2 regions of the Paenibacillus sp. J23TS9 genome follow, and region 1 is predicted to be linked to the other one. Evidence: riboswitches for the same ligand, from Rfam matches in the RefSeq annotation. Region 1 holds a riboswitch; the other holds the start of a gene.
The links. A riboswitch is a leader RNA that binds a small molecule or an ion and turns the genes downstream of it on or off. The one in region 1 is predicted to bind cyclic di-GMP.

Region 1 (10,518 bases):
CTTCTGTCCGAATTGCGGACAGAAACTGAATTGATTCAGGTCATTTCCATTTTAAGCAAGTGGTTAGCTTCGTAAAAGGAAAAGGAGACCTCGTTTCCGGGGTCCCTTTTTTTCTTGTGAAAACAGCAAAAACCTGCATGGATAATCGGGAAATGCATCATAAGATAGTGGATAGATTTAAGCAAAAAAAAAATTTTTGAATTTACACCTCTTGGAAGTATCAATTCGTTTTGAACTGTGTTATAATAAAGATATTGAAATAGCGTCCTAACGGAATTCACATAACGTAGAGGGTTATTCACTTATTTAATAACCTTGTACGATATGTGATTTTTATTTAAGAATAAGAATGCCATATAATTTTAAAAAAGGTGGTAATTGTTAATGGAAACAGGCACAGTAAAATGGTTTAACGCAGAAAAAGGATTTGGCTTTATCGAAGTTGAAGGCGGAAGCGACGTATTCGTACACTTCAGCGCAATCGTTGGAGACGGCTACAAATCTTTGGACGAAGGCCAACGCGTAGAATTCAATATCGTACAAGGCAATCGCGGACCACAAGCCGAAAATGTCGTAAAGCTCTAATATAGAGCCTGGTGCCCCGAACAAGACTTGTTCGGGGCACTTTTATTGCCTTTAAAACCAATACTGGATAGAAAGAGGGATGCATATGTACAACTCACGAAAAAAACCATTAGAAGATCTGCCCACTGAATTAACCGAAATATGGTCTTGTTCGAATGAGAACTGCAAGGGATGGATGCGGGATAATTTCGCTTTCTCCGAGGCTCCTGTATGCCCTCAATGTCAGTCCAAAATGGTTAAAGAACAGAAAATGCTGACGGTGTTAACCAATACAAGCCCCAGCCAATCTAAAAAATAATATGCTGCAGACGGCGGCGAATTGTAGATTTGCTATACCGATTCGTCTCCACCATGAAAACCTGGTCCGCATGAGGACCAGGTTTTTTCTTTTTGGATTTTAAGTGCGGCATAAACGGGTCGTTCCGATTGGCTATTCGATCTTTCTTGTATATGCTACCATCAAAATGAGGCCGAAGGAGGGTTCAACATGGTGGTACATCATATTTCAATTCAAGGCACCGGAGAATGGAACGAAGACGCAGTTATCTTAAACGAGAATCAGCAGCTATATGGCGTCATTGATGGCGCGACTTCCCTCGTCCCATTCAGAGGGGCAAACCATGAAACTGGTGGACGACTTGCATCGCAGCTGCTTCAGCGTTATTTTGAACAGTTAACAAGTGAGGACTGCCGTGACCTGGAGACGTTGACGAATGAGGCGAATTTCCAGCTTGGAGAAGAAATGCGCGTGAGCGGTATCCGGATGGAAGATAAAGGTGAGCTATGGACGGCAGCGATTGCCATCGTCCGGATCACAGACCACCATATCGAATATGCGCAGGCAGGAGATTGCATGCTAATGGCGTTATACCGTGATGGCTCGGTTAGGACAATTACGCGTGATCATGTCTCCCATATCGGCGATGTTTCTATGACGACATGGAAACAGGGCATTGATTCAGGTATCCGCACCAAAGCAGCGCTATGGGAGAAGGTTCAGCCGCAATTACTCCGCAACAAGGATAAGATGAATACCGATGACGGATATTCCGTGCTGAATGGTCTGCCGGATGCGGAGAAGTATATCGAATACGGTAAAATCAATCGGATCCAGCTGGCCGGTTTGCTGCTCGTGACGGACGGGCTATTCTATCCGGAGGAATGGCCTAATACAGCGTCAGAGATGGGGAAGCTGGACGAAAAGCTTCTGCGACGCGTCGCCTCTGATGGTTTGGAAAATTATGCTCAGTGGCTTCTTGCCTTGGAGAAGGGCGATCCCGAATGCATCCGCTATCCCCGTTTTAAAATATCAGATGATAAATCAGGGGTGTGGATTACATTTTAATAGATAATGCTTAGCTCATGCCGGCAGAAAAAAAGGCGACCTCAAGGCTGAGGTTGCTTTGTTTATTTTCTACGGGCCTTCTACGGATTCTTAATATCGGTTCCTTGCTTAATGATCATACATCTTATATACTCATATACATAGTATTACGATGCATTGTAAATCTATGTATTTTTAAGGAGAACTATTATGGCAGTCAACAAGGAACTTCTGAAGGGCAGCACGGCTATTTTGCTGCTGACGGTATTGAATAGAAAAGAAATGTACGGTTATGAGCTGATTAAAGAGATTGAACGGAGCTCGGAAGGTGTTTTCTTGATGAGGGAAGGAACGTTATACCCCATTCTGCACACGCTGGAGGCCGAAGGATGGCTGGATGCATACTGGAGCACGCATGATGGACGTAAGCGCAAGTACTACCGGATTACCGACCAAGGCAGAAACCAGCTGAGCGAAAAGACAAAAGAGTGGGTGCAATTCAGGACGGCAGTGGATCGCGTCATAGGGGAGGGGATATGATGATCCAACCTGAACAACACGCAATGGTTACTGCATTTTTGGATAACGTGTGCAAGCATGTCCGTGCAAAGGAGCTGCATGCGGAAATCCGTGAAGAGCTTAGTTCCCATATTGCGGAGCGAATGGAGATTTTACTTGAGCAAGGAATGTCCGAGGAAGCAGCGGCAGCCGGAGCTGTAGGCCAGATGGGCGAACCAGTCATGATTGGCCGCAACCTTCACCAGGCGCATAAGCCGCGGATGGAATGGACGCTGTTTGCGATTGTGGGACTGCTCGGATTCATCGGCATTTTCGGCGCGTTTACGGTGCAGCAATCCGGTCTCGTACCTCATTTCAGGGATGTTCTTTTGGAGAAAAAGGTCGTGTATACCCTCATTGGGCTGGTCTTTCTCATGCTTTTTTATATTTTTGATTACCGGAAGCTGAAAAAATGCTCCAATGGAATCTTTTTTGGGACGCTTATGGTTATGGTTCTCACTCCCGCGGTAGCAAGTACCATCAATGGCAGCAAGGCATTTTTGTCTCTGGGGGCGTGGAGCGTCAACATGATGTTCGTTTCGATGTTGCTGCTCCTGTTAGCTCTGGCGGGGATGAAGCCGGCTAAAGAATGGCGCGGTGCGGAGCACCTGGTTCAGCTCGTATGCCGCGGCGTGCTTCCAGTCATATTGTTCAGCCAAGCGTCATCGTTGTTTTATGGGTTAATCTATTTGACGGGCTTCTTCCTGATCACTTGGAGAACGAAAAAGCATAAAGGGCAGTTCGCTTTATTGTCACTGCCTCTTGTGTCGATATTCATATTTACGCTTGCCCGGCAGGCGGGGCAGCTGTACCATCGGCTGAAGGCTTTCCTGTATCCGGTTGGGGATGATGGCTATCAGCTGATTCAAACCAAGGCGGCAATCCATGCGGCCGGATGGTTTGGCCAGGGGTTTGCGGCACCGAATGAAACACTGCCTTTCGTCTACAGCGATTCGTTATTTCCATACCTGATCTATTGCTTCGGCTGGAGTTTCGGCATGCTGGTGGTGGTTCTGAATCTCCTGTTGATGATCCGTTTCTGGAAGATGAAGGACCGCCTCCATGATGACTATGCGAAAAGATTGCTAATCGGCCTGATGACGATTTTCGGCATCCGTTTGATATGGCCTGTTCTGATGGCTTTCGGCGTCGTTCCGATCATTGGGGAGGGGCTGCCGTTCGTCGGCTATAGCGGGACAGCCCAAGTTTTTGATTATGCTGCGGTGGGGCTGCTGCTGTCCATCTATAGACGGAAAAATATGATCTCAAGAGAAACCGAAGGCATTGTGCAAGGACACTGACATTTCATGTCGGTGTCTTTTTTTTTGTTCATAAAATCAACGGTGTCCCAGCTAAACGAAGAAGTTATCGTGGATGATCCTCGACTTTAAGTATTATTTGTATTATGATAAATAATACTTAATGAATGAATGGATTCATGAATGAACGTGCAGGGGAGTGAAGAATTCGCATGGTTATTTCCTTACAATTGGACAGTGATACACCCCTTTATGAACAGCTGCGCAATCAGATTGTCATTGGTATTGCTACGGGTCAATTAGAACCACAAGAGAAGCTGCCAACGGTCCGCCAGCTGGCTGAGGAGCTCGGCATCAATACGATGACGGTCAATAAAACCTATTCGCTTTTAAAACAGGAAGGCTACATTGTGATCGACCGGCGGCATGGAGCGAAGGTAAGCCCGCAAGAGCATAATAATCCGAACCCTTCCCCGCAATTAGAGGAGAAGCTCCAGTTAATAATTGCGCAGGCGGCGATACAGGGTATCAATGAATCCCGATTTCAAGCGCTTTGTGCTCAGATTTTTTCGAAAATGACCTATCAGCACCCCTAAACTTAACTTTCTGGAATGAGGTGTCTTGGTGTTAACTGCCCTTTTATTATTTACAGCGATCATCTGTTACATTGCGATATTAGCTACCTACAAGCCGCAAGCAAAATATAAGAATGGGATGCTGTTTGCCGTGACCTTGCCCCCTGATGTCATGGATCATGCGGATATTCAGAGTGTGCAGGCGAGGTTTAATCATATATTTTCAAAGGCAAGCATCTGGATGGGGATAGGTCTCGTTCCATTTTTACTTCTTTACGCATGGATTCCATATCAAATTCTTTATTTTTTTGTGTGGTTATCTGTCTTCATGCTTGTGATGTTGATGCCGTTTCGGCGGGCATTTCGCGATACACTGGCTCTTAAACGTGAACATGAGTGGTTTGTTGGTAACAAGCGTGTTATCCTAAGCGATCTGCGTGTGGCCCATCTGAAAAATAAACGTTCGGCTTCCTTATGGCTTTACCTTATCCCGTTTGCTATGGCAATTGGTTTGCTGTTGTGGGCAATTCGTGTTGAAGATCAGCTTTGGGGTGTCACAACCGGCGGCTTGTTCCTTACGATTCTTTTCTTCTTCATTTCGCTCTATATGCGCAAAAACAAGGCAAAAGTATACAGTATGAATACCGATGTAAACTTAGTTTTAAATCAAGCAAGACGCAGAGCTTTGTCCTACTTATGGCTGTTTATGGCTATCGCTGAGAATATTCATTTTTTACTCGTGTACATCTTCCGTATGAACGAAAACGCAGGCATGGACGGCGTATGGATTGCAGCTATTGTGTTGTTTACCGCGATTCCCGTAGGCAGCATGTATTACGTTTATCGCAGAATCCAAACTCTGGAACAAGAGGTACTGGCACAGGACGGTAAAGTTATTTATACGGATGAAGATGAGTACTGGGCAAACGGCTTCACCTATCATAATCCTCATGACAAAAGTATTTTTGTGCCTAAACGCGTGGGAATGGGAGAGACCGTGAATACAGCGACCGGGGTTGGCAAATTGATCGTCTGGGGCATCATCGGTATTACAGCAGCGATCATCATCGGGGTCTCCTTTATGATGATCCGGTCAGAGATGACATCTCCTACGATTACGGTCACACCGGACCACAGAGTGGATATCAAATACCCGATGTACTCCTACGACTTTGGCATTAATGACATTCGGGAATTGTCGCTCGTAGATCATGTTCCTTCCGGTGCCAAGACGAACGGCGAAGCCACAGGCCAGTATTCACGGGGGCATTTTCGTTTGAAGGAAGTAGGGAAATCGAGATTGTATATTTTTAAAAATAATCCACCGTATATAAGGATTAAACTTGATAATGGGTATATTTTTTATAATGAAAAAGATCCGCTGAAGACGAAGCAGATTTTTGAGCAGCTGCAGAAGCAGTTAGGGGAGTAGCTGGGGAGCAAGGGATATATCCATTTAAAATGAGAAGGGACATCACAAGGGATGTCTCTTTTTGTTTATTGAAAACGTGGGATAGACTGGATTTCAGAAAGCTGGTGCAGTTGCATCACGTGTTTTTAGTTTTATAATACAGATAACTTGGTGTTGACTATATAAATTAACTAATCACTGGGAAGTAGAACGGGCTTGTCGTCAATTTTGATGCAAAGTTATAATGAGTACAAAAATGAGACTGGCAGCGGAGGAATTATGGAGCGAAAATCAAATCAACCTATGCCCTATGAAGACAAACGTTTTACCGGAAGGCTGAACGAGCTGGCAAAGCTGTCGCTTTGGATGCAGGATCAGGCAGCAGGGACACAGGTATTCTCCATTACGGGTATGGGGGGCATCGGCAAATCCTCCTTGATGTCTCGCATATCACAGATTGGAAAAAATGTAGGCTGCGTGTGCATTTGGCTCGATGGACGTTCATTTACGCCAACACCGGCATCTTTTTTGGGAAATTTATCAGCTGCCGCATCACTTGAGCAGTTGGGGTTTCCCTATGCTCATCCGCTGCAAATTTTGATAGAAGCCAGCCCGCTGAAGCGTGTAATGCTTTTCATAGATACTTTTGAGGAGCTCTCTTTGTTGGAGGGGTGGTTGCTTGACGCGTTTCTGCCCAAGCTTCCTGCTGCGGGAGTGGCCATCCTGCTTGCTTCCCGGCCGCGATTGCCTTTGACTTGGATCGCCCATCCGATATGGGGACCGAGAGTGACGGAATTCAAATTAGCTCACTTTACGGATAAAGAGATGTACGACTATATTGAGTCCTTTGGGGCATTTTCTGATGAAACCGTGGGTCAGTTGGTCCGGCATAGTGACGGTCATCCGCTTGCTTTGGCCCTATCGGTGGATGCAGCCATGAGGGATGCCTCCAGTGGACATGAAAACCAAATCATTTCGCAATCGATCAGTGCGCGTGTGCTGCATGAGGTAACCTCGCCGCTGCTGCAGCCCATGGTAGATGTGCTGACCGTTCTTCCTCAGGCTAACCAAGAGATGATATCCCGCTTACTCCATTTGCCGGTACCCGTACAGCAATTTCGGGAACTTGCCGGTTTATCATTCGTGCGTACGGTAGATGGTGGGCTGGCATTGCATGATGTTGCCCGAATGCATCTGCTGAGGGACTTTGGTCAGCGGGAACCGGAGCGGCTGCTGCAGCTGCAGTCCTCCGCGGCACAACTCCTCTATAGGAAGCTTCAGCAATCGGACCGCAAGGAACGCCAAAAGATTGCTTCCCAGATGTTAATACTAAGCAAGGATTTGCTTTCTCCCCACAGGGGGTATGCCGACTTCTCGGTCGAAGGGCTTCCCTCCTTGGAGCAGGCGGCAGCCTCAGACCTGCCGAAGCTGCATGAAATGCTGGGCGAATGGTGCAGCTATAGCATTGATCCGCATTCGTACGATGCTTATCATGAATTTTTAGACGAGATTATGGGTCGTTTCCCCGAAAGCATTGCAGTGGTACGTGACAGTCAGGGGCAGGCGGTGGGCATGTTTATTATCGTATTGGTCTACTATGAAACAGGCATGCTCCTTAAGCGTTATTTTCCACACGAACTGGCGGAATGCTTTAAGGAAGAGGAGTGGAGATGTGATCCCGACAAAGCAGATACCTATTATCCCGTTCTGACTACCGCTACGAATCAAATGCCCGGTTATACAAGGGAGGAACTCATCGGACTGCTGACATTGGATCGTTTGTCACTGCTGGGCGACGGCAGCCGCGCCATATTGATTGCCACCAATGATGTGCTGAAGCAGCAGCTGCAGGGAATTGGTTTTAAAATCCGGCCGACAGCAGCCCGCGCCTGCGATGTCACCTGGGCAAAAGCGGATATTATGGAGCTTGATTTCCGTGCAGAAAACTTTGGCGAGTGGGTCCTTTCCTTTTTTAAAGGAAGCGATGAGCGGAAGGCGATAACGAATGGGATGTTTCATACACTGAAGTCCAAAGAACAGGAACAGCATTTGAGAAAAATGCTTCTTTCGCTCCATGAACCGGTTGAGCTGGAGGATTATGCGAGCTGGTTTGCAGGGATCGGCAGCGGATTGGAGCTGCAGCGGTTTTTGCTTCATATGCTGCGATCCGTGGAGGAGCATGGTTTATCAGAAGAAAACCGGGCCATCCTGCACGCCGCTTATTGGCTCTATGCTGGGAATCCGGATGCTGCTGCGCTGGAATGCAGTATGAGCCGCGCCACCTTTTACCGGTATCTTAAAAAGGCGGTAGCTAATTTTGCACAAGTACTTTCAGCAAAGCTGGGGGAATGTCGTTCGGAGCATGAGGTTGATTACATGGAAGTCTAGCATTTATAGCTTCGCAATGATGAACGGGAAAAGAATGAGACTAAATTGAGACTGAAATAGAAGAAGCGCATGCTAGAATGTAGATGTCGAATTTGGAACATTCATCCCTGAAATGGTTGTAGTAGGAGGAACATCGAAGGAGATATAATGAATAAAATTCTGCATATTTGGGTAATTGACAATCAAATGCACTTGGTATATATTGGTCTAGGCCAATAGTTCTTATATACTATTTTAGGACTAGCAGCGCATAACGATATTTATCTTGTTCATCTGCAATTAACGACAATTTTATATTTTGGCACACTAATCGAAAGATTAGCTCGCAAAGCCCAGGAGTCTAAGAGTCTATGACTTATGATCGTCCGGCTGCAATTAACATCGTTAATGCAGCCGGGCATTTTTGCGTTCCAAGGGACAAAATTTAAAATTTCAAGGAGGACGAGATGAAGAAGCACAGATTACGGATTGGTTTCACATGGATGCTGATTGCGACAATTCTGACTGGATTTTTCCCGGGGATGACATCCATAAGTTCTGCAGCATCAGAACTGAAACCCGGTGAAACTCGTATTTCAAAGGTGAAGGAAGCAACGAATGTCAGTGATGAATGGAAGATCACACTCACGGTCGAAGGTAAAGACCTTGTAACAAGCAACAACGCCGACGTTGTTTTACTTATTGACAGGTCAAGTAGCATGAGTAATGAAGATCGGCTTACTAAGGCTAAAGATGCAGCAAAGACCTTCGTTGATAAACTGCTGGTCAAGGATTCTTCTTCCCAAATTGCTGTCATCTCCTTTGCTGGTTTAACCAAACAAGTTATAGGTTTTACAGGCTATAGTCCTGCCTCCAAGAATTTAAAGGATAACCAAAAATTAAAGGATGCTATTGGAAAGATCAGCCTCCCTGGTATGTTAGAAGATGGTGGAACCAACATTCAGGCCGGGCTTTACCAGGCTCATCAGCTGCTGAATAATAGCTCTGCAAAAAATAAAGTCATCATCCTTTTAAGCGATGGCGAGCCCACATACAGTTATAAAGGATCATCAGTAACCCCTTCTGTATCGTGGCCTTATGGTTCCCAGCATGATTTCGCTATCACGAATTTTAATTACAAGAGTGAAATAGGCTCTGGCTCAAGTTATAACCTCTCCAAATCGGATACGTACAGTATCGATATGGGGAATAAAAAAACAGTAAAAATAGCTGACAATGGAATCGGCACCATCTCCGAGGCCAAATTAGCAAAGGATGCTAATATCAATATTTTTTCCGTAGGTCTTAACGTCGGAAGCAACGAAAATGCTAAGTATGTATTAAACAACGTGAGCAACAGCGGCGGATACTATGAGGCAACGCCGAATAGCTTGAATGAAATTTATGAAGAGTTAGCACGTAAACTCAAATATGCCGCAACCAGCGCAGTCGTTGTGGATCCAATGGGCGATAAGTTCAACCTGAAGAAGGGGAATGATTCTCCTGTCAAAGGAAAGGATTACACCGTAACGCAGGGTGAACTGAGTTGGAATGAAGATACTGAAACCTTCACATGGAATATCGGAGATATCAAGGAAAATAACACGTACACATTGACGTATACTGTTAAGCTCGACCAGACAAAAGACCTTGATATGAACACAAATTATCCGACCAACAAAACAACAACACTTGATTATATCGACGTCAATGGTCAAAGTGTTCCCAAGAACTTCGTCGTGCCTGAAGTATCCATTGGCCAGGATTCGATTGCAATCAAGTCTTATCTTGTTAATGCAAATGGAGATCCGATTGATGCCAATGGCAGCGTAGTAAGTAAAGAGAAAGCTGTTTTTAACACATCAAACTTTACAAATCCGGGTTCACCGTTAAAGTTCAATGTTTCATACACGATCAACCCTCCCAACCATGAAAATGGCTATACTGTCAAAGCGGGAACGACTTCCGAAAAGGTGACCTTAAGGGTAGACAAGACATCTGAGCCCGTATGGTTTGCTTACACGAAGACCAGTCAAGTAGCTGTTCATCATGTATACAAGAATGGAAATAAAGAAGTTGAATTAAAGACATCTTCTCTGACGGGTAAAATCGGAGATACGGTTTCGATCGCGCCAGAAGCTGAGATTCTGTTTGAAGGTACTGCATACGTACCGACTACATCAGCTTATGATTATGAAGTTAAGGCAGAAAATGAAGTGCAAAAGGTTTACTATGAGCCGAAGCCCGTGGTAGACGAGTCGCGTATCATAACGATTCACCATGTGTATGCAGACGGTGAAGAAGAAAAGGTACTGGATACGACAACAGTGACAGGAAACGTAGGACAATTTGTCACGATCGAGCCAGAAACTGCAATTCAGTTCGAAGGTGTCACGTACGAACCAATTACAGAAGCATATGACTACGAAGTCCAAGCAG
Region 2 (10,518 bases), on a different contig from region 1:
ACTACATGTTTGGCAATGAACTGGGCTTATGTCCGGATGGAGTCGGCAGCTATATGATCCGGGACGAATTCATTACGCCGGCAATCGTAAACAACCGCGAGGAGATCATGGCGACGCGCATTGAGCGTTATTTGCGCAAGCTGGAAGAAGAGGGATATCCTTACGACTTCGTTCCGGTGATGATTTCGGGTCTGGCAACGGATAACGGTTCGCCGAATGGGGATATTGCACAGGCGATTCAGACGTGGAACCGGGAGCATGGGGACATGGTTCAGATCGAAATGTCCACGTTAAGCCTTTTTTTCAGCCACTTGAAGCAGCAAACCGTGGAAATCCCGGTGTATCGCGGCGATTGGCCGGATTGGTGGTCGGATGGTGTAACCTCTACGCCAATGCATACACAGATCTTCAAGGATGCCCAGCGTACGCTGCGGAAGGTCAAACGTCTTGATCCGCAGCAGCAGATTATCAGCCGGCAGGAGCTGTCGGACATCGAGCGGCAGCTTGTGATGTATGCGGAGCATACATGGGGATTCCATGCCTCTATCCATTCTCCTTGGGACTGGAATGTGCAAATGCTTGAAGTGCGCAAGCTGGCTTATGCAGCTAATGGAAGCCGGTTGGCACACGGGGCTTTGGACAAAGTGCGAAACGAACAAGGCGGTTCACTGCTTCGTCCCGGACGGGCTTTCCGTTACCGCGTGGTTAATACGGAGCCGCATGCATCCAGGCAATTCGCCGTGCTCGAATGGGATGGCTTTGAGAATGAACGTTTCAAGGACGGGCTAGAGGTTATTGACGAGGACAGCGGACAGGCGGTTCCGCATCAAGTTGGTAATCAGAGCGTTACGATTGAAGCGGAGCTGAACCCTGGGGAGCAGAAGCAGTATATTCTCCGGCCTGTGCAAACAACGAAGGCAAACACGACGAGTAATCTCAAGCTGGTCGGGGTAGATACGGTTTATGATATAGAGGATATTTATCCATCCGGAAGTAAGAAGGACGCCGTTTCGATTTCGGAGCATGGTGCCGAATCACCTTATGTGAAGATTCACTGGAGCGAAGAGGGGATCATATCCTGGGTCAACAAAGAAACCGGAGAAGAGCTCATTCGCAAGGATTGGAAGCATGGCGCGTTTACGCCTGTGTATGAACGTACCCCAGCGGTTGATTCGACAAATCCGGGCAGCCAGTATGCAGTGCGCAGCGGAATGGGCCGCAACAGAAAAGGGGTTAACGTGCAGCGCACTTCAGGACGGCTGGTGAAAGCCAAGGCTGTCTCAAACGGTCCATTGTTCGGGGTTGTGGAACTGCAATTCGAAACGCGCGGGATGAGCTATTATTCTGTGTTCCTCAAGCTGCATGCAACTTGCAGCAGAGTTGATTCAGCCGTCCGGTTGCACAAGGACAGTGTCTGGGAACCCGAAAATGTGTATATTTCCCTGCCGTTTACTTCTGGATCACCTGATGACGAAACATTGTGGCTGGATAAAGCCGGCGCTCCGGTTCGGCCATGGATTGATCAACTGCCGGGAACGCTGCTCGACTATACCTGCATTCAAGAGGGGTTGGCCTACGTAGGGACAAACGGTTCCCTCATGGTTGCTACACCGGATACGCCGCTTATTCAATTAGGATCCTTGGAATACGGAAAACGACTGCTCCATACCCAACAAGGCGAAGAGACGGAGCGCCATTTATATGTCTGGGCCATGAGCAACTACTGGGAAACGAATTTTAAAGCCACATTGGGCGGATTCTATGAATTCCGTTACGTCGTTCAATGGAGTGAGGGCATTCGTACAGCGCAGCAGGCAATCGGACAATGTCAGGCGACGAGCTCCGGATTCACGGTTTGGCGCATGAGCTGACTCATCATTTCATTCGTAAAAAGCATACCCATGCTGATTTTGCCGGCATATCACGTAAAACCACCCTTCATATTGAGCGGTGGTTTTTGCGTATTCTTTAAAACCTCCCCCCGATGGATATCAATTCCATAAAATAGAAAAATAAGTGAGTGTTTTTTATTTACAACGTAACAATGTTATGTTACATTAGTTTTCGAGGAGGCGGTGTCATGAACGAAGAGGATCTCATTTCGAAGAAAGAATTGCTGGAGCTGACAGGTATCTCCTACGGACAGCTGTACCGCTGGAAACGCAAAAATCTCATTCCTGAAGAGTGGTTTGTCCGTAAGTCTTCCTTTACAGGACAGGAAACCTTTTTTCCAAAGGATAAAATATTGCAGCGTATTGAACGAATCAAGAACATGAAGGATGGGTTGTCCCTGGATGAGCTGGCGGATGTGTTTTCACCAAGCTCGAATATACAATCTTTGTCACCTGAAAATATTGTCGAACGTAACATTGTTACGGTTTTGGCGATGGGATTGTTTGAAGAGGAACTCGGAAGCCAGGAGACGTTATCCTTTAATGATATTCTGACGGTCTATGTACTGCAGAAGCTGCTGCAAAGCGGTGAAATTACTCGGGAAGAAGGCAAAATGCTGATTACCGTCATGCGTGAGCATTATGGCACTTTAGCGGCAAAACCCTGCGAAGTGGTGTTAATCCGTAAAATGGGAGTTCCCCTGTTATTTTTGGCTGAATCGGCGGAACAGATTTATTTTGACAAGGATGTAAAATGGATTTTCCGGCTGCCCCTGGCCGCTTCAATGGAAGAATTAAAACTAAAGATCAATGAAACGGAGGCATGACAAATGGATACGAGATCAGATCTGCAAATGTCCGGCATTGGACGTTCGCAAGGTGGCAGCTATTCGCATGTTAGGCTTGATGGGATGTCAAAAATCAACGGGGATACGGACTGTATTTCGCTCGACAGCAACGGGACCATGACGATCGATGGCGCATTACAAAGCGAGTCTGTATCGATCAATGGAACGGCGAAGGTGGAAGGCGGGCTGAACACAAACCGGATGACCCTTGACGGGATGGTAACGATTAAGGAACATGCGGTTTGTAATGAACTGCTGACCGTAAACGGCCGCTTATCCATTGGCAGAGGGCTGGACGGAGAAAAGATAGAGATATTCGGCAGCTTGAAAACGAGAGATGATGTGCAGTGCGAAGTGTTGTCTGTTCATGGTGGATTCAGTATCGACGGGCTGCTGAATGCCGGTTTTATCGACATCAAGCTGAACATGCCATGCAGAGTGCAGGAAATAGGCGGAGAAAACATCACCGTCAGACGGTTGAAGAAGTTCAGTGTCATCGAGCAGTTCGTACCTGTACTCTCAGCCAAGCTGCAGGCACATACCATTGAAGGCGATGAAATCAATTTGGAATATACGGAAGCGGAAATCGTCCGGGGCAATGATATAAGGATCGGCAGGGGCTGTAAAATCGGACGCGTGGAGTACAAAAACCAACTGCTCCGGGATGACGATGCAAGCATCGGAGCCGTTCATCAAATATAGATTCAACAGTGTCTAAAAAGGAGGAAAGAAGCATATGGTGACAAACGGGAACTCAAAAGGAAGCCGCGGCGACATGAAAATAACGGGTAGCGGCAGTTCAAACGGCGGTTCTTTCAATAATATCAAGATCATGGGCGACGCTGTTATCAACGGTGATGCGGATTGTGAAATGTTCAAATGCATGGGGAGTTCGAAGGTAAATGGCTCGCTGTTTGCAGGCAGTGCCTCCAGCAACGGAGCGCTGAGTGTTTCAGAAAAAATGCATGGCGGAAGTGTAAAGGTGCAAGGAGAGCTGAAGATAGGGAATGACCTTTCAGCGGGTCATGTATCCATCAGCGGCGAGCTGGCTGTTGGCGGGCGGATGTCGGCAGAAAAGGCTAAAATCAGCGGTGAACTGCGGGTCAATGCAGATTGCCAAATGGAAGAAATAGTGGTTAGAGGAACGCTGGAGGTCAATGGCATGCTGAACGCAGAACAGGTGGATATGAAGATGTACGGACCAAGCCGCCTGCGCGAGCTCGTTGGGAGCCACATTATGGTGAAGAAGAGCATGAGTCTGCCGCTGATCGGCAAATTCGTTCCAGGCTCGGAAGGTTCGCTCACCGCGGAGACCATCGAAGGGGATACCATCGTGCTGGAAAATACCAAAGCAGCTGTTGTCCGCGGCAGAAGCGTTACGATTGGCAGCGGATGCCGGATTGGCCTTGTTGAATATAAGGATGAATTCAAGCAGGACAGTGGATCATCGGTTTCGCAATCGGCGAAAATTAGACTTTAAGGATAAGGAGGATGGGAGAGAGTCATGGCTGTAAAGAAGAATAGATTGGGCTTCATTGTTGCAGGGCTTCTGCTAGGCATTCTGATCGCGGCCATCGATAACACCATTGTGGCGACGGCGATGGGTACGATTATCGGAGATTTGGGAGGGCTCGACCAGTTTGTGTGGGTGACCTCCGCTTATATGGTTGCCGAAATGGCGGGGATGCCGATTTTTGGCAAGCTGTCCGATATGTATGGTAGAAAGAAATTTTTTATATTTGGTGTGGTCATGTTCCTGATCGGCTCCATGCTCTGCGGTACGGCACACAGCATCACCGAGCTTAGCATCTATCGTGCTATTCAGGGTATCGGAGGCGGTGCACTGATTCCAATCACCTTTACGATCATTTTTGACATATTTCCACCGGAGCTCCGGGGCAAGATGTCAGGTATGTTCGGAGCGGTATTTGGCGTAGCGAACCTGTTCGGCCCGCTGATGGGTGCCTATATTACAGATTATTGGCATTGGCGCTGGATATTCTACATCAATGTGCCGCTTGGTATTATTGCATTCCTGCTCGTCGTATTGTTTTACCGAGAATCACATGAGCATTCCCGTCAGAAAATCGACATTTGGGGTGCGGCCACATTGGTGGGCGCCGTGGTCAGCCTGATGTTCGCGCTGGAACTCGGTGGCAGTAAATATGCTTGGGATTCCCTCGTTATTCTCGGATTGTTTGCGGCTTTTGCTCTGCTGTTCATCATCTTCCTGCTTGTCGAGCGTAGGGTGGCGGAACCGATCATATCCTATGAAATGTTCCGTAAAAGATTATTCGCCGCCAGCAGCGCAGCCGCCTTGTTCTATGGTGCAGCGTTCATCACAGCAGCGGTATACATTCCGATATTTGTGCAGGGTGTCATGGGTGGTAGTGCGACTAACTCCGGATTAATACTACTTCCGCTTACGCTTAGTTCGGTTGTGGCTTCACAGGTGGGCGGCATGCTCTCCTCCAAAATGACGTTCCGCAGAATTATGATCTTTTCCGCCATCGTATTTCTGCTGGGGATGTTTCTGCTGACCACAATAACGCCAGAGACTTCAAGGCTTGTCCTTTCCTTCTACATGATGATTACCGGTTTTGGCATCGGGTTCTCCTTCTCTGTACTGAGCATGTCAGCCATTCAGGGCATGGAGCTGCGGCAGCGCGGATCCGCGAACTCGACGATTTCCTTCCTGCGTTCGTTAGGGATGACGGTGGGAATTACGATTTTCGGTATCATTCAGCGCAATGACTTCAAAGGCCAATTGACGGAAAAGCTGGGCGGAGCGGGTCAAAGCATGCCTGCGAGCGCCGATCCGCAGCAGCTGCTGTCACCCGAGACAAGGGCGCTTATCCCGCCGCAGGTGATGGAAAAGATCAGCGCAGCGCTGTCGATTTCGGTGGATCACGCTTTTTTCTGGGCGCTTATCCCGGTGTTCTTTGCTCTCGTGTCGGTATCCATGATGGGAGCCGGCCGCATGCAATTCTCCAAAGGCCCTACGGCTGCGCAGACGAAAAGCCAAGCGTAGCGGGGAGCAAGAAATCATACATTCGAAGAGCATATACGCATCAGAAGACATTTTTTAGGGTAATGCTGAATAAGTAGCGAATCAGGGAGGCTGATATTCATGAAAGTGATCATTACCCAAGAAGAAGCAGTGGAAAAGGGAATCTGGTCTGATGTGATGAAAATGTTCGGCGTGGATGATGAGGATGAAGTTTGGCCAAGCGAGGAGTATATTTTAACAGAGGAACAGGCCCGCCGGCTCCAATTGATTCCTTAACCATGACCGCTTTCATTCACAGACCAAGAGGGTGACTTCAATCGCAACGATTTATACTGTAAATTTGCAACATGGACATGACGAGCAGACATTCAGACATGTGCTTGAGTATTTACCGCAGGATGTCAGAAATAAAGTCGCCAGGTACAGGCAGGAACCAGATGCAAGACGAGAGATGGCTTCGGCTGTTCTAAAGCGGATTATTGCTTGCGAAATAAACGGAATCGAGCTGCGTGAAGCGGATTTTCTCAGGGATGGTTTCGGTAAACCATCCCTGAAGGGATTTCCGGACTTTCATTTTAACGTGTCGCATGCCATGGATTGGGTGGTTTGTGCTGTCAGCGCAGAGGGACCGATCGGTGTGGACATAGAGAAGATGGGCGAGGCAGAACCGGAGGTTGCCCAGCTTTGCTTTTCACCAAAAGAGCTTGCCGAATGGAATGAGCAGCCGGGAATTCTAAGGAATGAATTTTTCTATGAATTGTGGACGTTGAAAGAAAGCTACGCCAAGGCCATCGGAAAGGGGCTTTCTCTTGATTTTTCCTCTATTGAAAAGGTAAAAACAGGAGATTGCATTTACATATCACACCAAGGAGTTATCGACCCAGAGTTGTATCTAAGATCCATTTCATTCGACACCGATTATAAGTTAGCTGCCTGCCTGTCCATTGAAGATAGATACATAGATTTCCAAAACTATACCTTGGCTGAGATTATAAGCCGTTTTATGGAATTAATAGACAGAGAGCTGTAAAAATTCACGCAATGTTCATAGTCCTCATATCCTGTGAGGGCTCTCAACATTTAGGGATATAGACACTTTTATTTCTGCTTCAAGGTATAAAGATACCTGTACTTTAAGCATGATTATGGTATATATTAGTAATAGTTTTGGATAAGTATGACAATGTCGCTGGGTATCATGATTACTGCACTATGAAAACTTAAAGTGGTAAACCTCCTCGAAAGAGAGGGACACAAAGCTAAAGGGGCTCAAAGCGATTTATCGCCATGCCAGCCAGCTGCCGGATGATGTATTCGTTATTGAACTAACTCTACTCTCGGCAAGTAGGGTTTTTTTGTTTTTTCAGCCTTTTTTAGCAACTATGAACATGCAAAGGAAAGATGAAGATGTCGGTGTTAACAACGGAAAAATCTAATTTAGGGGAATGGAAATCGTATATCGAACAACTGGAAGAACGCACGATACTGCGCAGTCATTCCGGTAAGGCGCCCTTCCCGCTGCAAAAATTTGTTTATACATGGTCGAAGGAATTTCAGCGGATGCTTCAAAAGGGTTGCGAATCCGCGCGGATAGCTCCGGACACGCTGCTCAGTGCTGCCTGGAGCATGCTGCTCATTAAATATTTAAGAAGAGAAGAAATTGCCTTTGTTATGACCGGTTCCCCTGAAGAGGCGTATCCGTTGATCATGACGGCGAAGGGGGAGACAACACTCAAGCTGCTGCTGCAGCAAACAGCCTCCGCCGTAGATGGACACAAGCTCAAATCTGTGAATTTGCAAGAGATTTCTGATATATGCGGACTTGAAGGGTCATTACCTGTATGCAATACGGCAATCTGGACAGGCAATGAATTTGCGCGTGAAGAACTGCAGGGCAAGTTCGATGTATCCGTTTCGTATCACGGGAAAGACGGAAGCGGGCTTGAAGTTTTGTATGCGAATGATATCTTTTCGAGCGATTTTATCCGCCGCATGTGTATGCATTTGCAAAAAATCATGACGGAATGCCTGACCGTTCCGGGGGCCATGATCAGTGAGATCAGCCTGCTCTCTCGGGAAGAGGAGGATTTGCTGTCGGCTTGGAACCTTACGGAAGAACCTTTTGATCTGGACCGCACGATTCACGGGATGTTTGAGGAACAGGCGGAAAAGACGCCAAATCATACTGCGGTTGTATATAAAGAGGAATCTTTGACTTTTCGCGAACTGAATGACAAGGCAGATAGGCTCGCCCGTGTATTGGCTCGTAAAGGTGCCGGCCCGGAACGTATCATCGGCATCATCGCAACCCCTTCGATTGAGATGATCGTGGGTACTTTAGCGATATTGAAGACGGGTGCTGCTTATTTACCGATCGATCCGGCTTATCCGGCGGATCGTATTCTTTACATGCTCGAGGATAGCGGCACGAAGCTGCTTGTAACGGAGCCTAACGTAAAACTTGATGGGCAGATCCGTTTTAAAGGAGAAACCATTTGCGCAGCCCGGGCTTTGGCCTCCGGGAATCATAACGAAGCACAAGATGAAGGAGAGCAATTCGGCAATCCGTATGCTCTTGAAGCTCCAAAATCGAAGGATCTGGCCTATATTATATATACTTCAGGATCGACCGGACGGCCGAAAGGCGTGATGGTCGAGCATCGTACGCTCGTCAATCTATGTGCCTGGCACATCAAAGAATTCAAAGTGACTGACCAAGACCGGTCCACGAAATACGCGGGCTTCGGTTTTGACGCATCGGTGTGGGAAATGTTCCCGTACCTTGTTTCGGGCGCATCCATATATGTAATTCCAGAAGAGATCCGGCTTGATTCCGGGCAATTACATGCGTATTTCATTCAGAACGACATTACAATAAGCTTTTTGCCAACGCAATTTTGCGAGCACTTCATGACGTTGGATAATCCGTCACTGCGAATCCTGCTTACAGGCGGGGACAAGCTGAAGACGTTCAGAAAGCAAAACTACGAGCTGTATAATTGCTACGGTCCCACGGAGAACACTGTTGTCACGACCGCCTACAGAGTTACGAAGCTGGAGGAGAACATCCCGATCGGTTATCCGATTGATAACTCCCAGGTACACATTGTAGATGCTTACGGCCATCCGCAGCCTATCGGCATCGCCGGAGAATTATGTATTGCCGGTCAGGGGCTCGCACGCGGTTACTTGAATCAACCGGAGCTGACGAATGAGAAGTTTATTGTCACTGCGTTAGCTGGTGGTGGACGGATGTACCGGACGGGCGACTTGGCGAGATGGACAGAGGATGGTGTCATCGAGTTCCTCGGACGGATCGATCATCAGGTGAAAATCCGCGGGTTCCGGATCGAAATCGGTGAGATTGAACACCGGCTGCTGCAGCATCCCCATGTCTCTGAAGTCATTGTCGTTGATCTTGACGACGCCTCAGGTGCGAAATACTTATGTGCCTACGTGGTTGCAGACGAACCATTTTCCTATGATGAAATGAGTGCGTTTTTGTCGGAGAACTTACCGGATTACATGGTGCCGGCTAAGCTGGTACAGCTGATGGAGCTTCCGCTGACTGCCAACGGCAAAGTGGATCGGCGGGCGTTGCCTGCTCCTGCGGCGGCTTCGTATGATGAGCAGAATTACGAGGCTCCGGCAGGCGTTTGGGAAGAGGGAGTCGCTTCACTGTGGGAAGAAGTACTTGGATTAAATCGTATCGATGCTTGTGAATCGTTTTTTATGGCAGGCGGAGACTCACTGAAGATTGTCATTTTGCAAACCAAGTTGCAGCGGCGTTTTGGCGTTTCCGTTCCGGTTAACATTTTGTTCGGGCGCTCAACCGTTCGCGAGCAAGCCGAGTGGATTGAACAAGCCGCACAGAATCGGCAGTCCGAAGGTGAACTGGCTGTAACAGCCGAGCTTCAAGCGGCAGATGCCGACAAAATGGTGAGAAGGCCTGTCCAGGATCATTATCCGGTTGCTTCAGCCCAGCGGAGACTATATTTTATCGAACAAATGGATCAGATCGGTACGGCTTACAATGCACCGTTTGCCTTCCGTATTGAAGGCTCAGCGGATCCGCAGCGTCTTGAACAGGCGTTTCGTTCAATGATCGTAAGACATGATGCGTTCCGCACGTCATTCCACTGGGAGAACGACGAGATCATACAGCGGATCCACAAGCAGGTTCCGTTTGAGCTGAACGTGATGGCGGCACCGGAGGAAGGATTACATGATCTGCTCCACTCGCTTATCCTGCCTTTCGATCTCACGAAAGCACCGCTGCTCAGAGCGTGGCTCATTCGGTGTGGATCTGAGAATAGCTCTGTACTGCTGGTCGATTTCCATCATATAGCTGTAGACGGGGTATCGGCTAATGTCTTTTTCAATGAGCTGTCGAGGCTGTATCGCGGGGATACATTGGAGGATCTGCCGATCGGGTTTGCTGATTTTGCCGTTTGGCAGTCGGAAACTGCGGGAAGCAGCGGCGAAGAGCAAAGGGCCTACTGGGAGAAAACATTATCGGGAGAACTGCCGATACTGCAGCTTCCGGCGGATCTGGAACGTCCTGCCAAGCAAAGCTTTCAAGGCGAGACGGTGACCTTGCGGCTTGACGCAGGCGCTGCCGAGCAGCTGAAAAAATTTGCCGTTACTACGGCGACAACGCCGTTTATGGTGCTATTCGCCGGTTACCACGCGCTGCTATCCCGTTACACGAATCAAGAGGATGTCATTACGGGCGTTCCGCTTGCGGGTAGGATGCACGAAGAAGTAC

Region 2: linked by a shared signal. The riboswitch ahead of KJS65_RS18790 (non-ribosomal peptide synthetase) and the one ahead of KJS65_RS18320 (vWA domain-containing protein) in region 1 are both predicted to bind cyclic di-GMP.

Annotation. Positions count from the first base shown of each region.
Region 1 covers NZ_BOSG01000002.1:635,059-645,576, reverse strand. The annotation lists gene KJS65_RS18365 (SPFH domain-containing protein) at 1-34, shown strand, start outside; gene cspD (cold-shock protein CspD) at 385-585, shown strand; gene KJS65_RS18355 (cold-shock protein) at 671-883, shown strand; gene KJS65_RS18350 (PP2C family serine/threonine-protein phosphatase) at 1,073-1,930, shown strand; gene KJS65_RS18345 (PadR family transcriptional regulator) at 2,120-2,449, shown strand; gene KJS65_RS18340 (FtsW/RodA/SpoVE family cell cycle protein) at 2,446-3,768, shown strand; gene KJS65_RS18335 (GntR family transcriptional regulator) at 3,939-4,322, shown strand; gene KJS65_RS18330 (DUF5808 domain-containing protein) at 4,351-5,733, shown strand; gene KJS65_RS18325 (hypothetical protein) at 5,992-8,100, shown strand; cyclic di-GMP riboswitch class I at 8,391-8,477, shown strand; partial or broken gene KJS65_RS18320 (vWA domain-containing protein) at 8,547-10,518, shown strand, end outside.
Region 2 covers NZ_BOSG01000003.1:44,722-55,239, reverse strand. The annotation lists gene KJS65_RS18825 (glycoside hydrolase family 38 N-terminal domain-containing protein) at 1-1,871, shown strand, start outside; gene KJS65_RS18820 (YhbD family protein) at 2,081-2,719, shown strand; gene KJS65_RS18815 (bactofilin) at 2,723-3,442, shown strand; gene KJS65_RS18810 (cytoplasmic protein) at 3,477-4,220, shown strand; gene KJS65_RS18805 (MDR family MFS transporter) at 4,245-5,771, shown strand; gene KJS65_RS18800 (hypothetical protein) at 5,871-6,026, shown strand; gene KJS65_RS18795 (4'-phosphopantetheinyl transferase family protein) at 6,058-6,780, shown strand; cyclic di-GMP riboswitch class I at 6,968-7,056, shown strand; gene KJS65_RS18790 (non-ribosomal peptide synthetase) at 7,158-10,518, shown strand, end outside.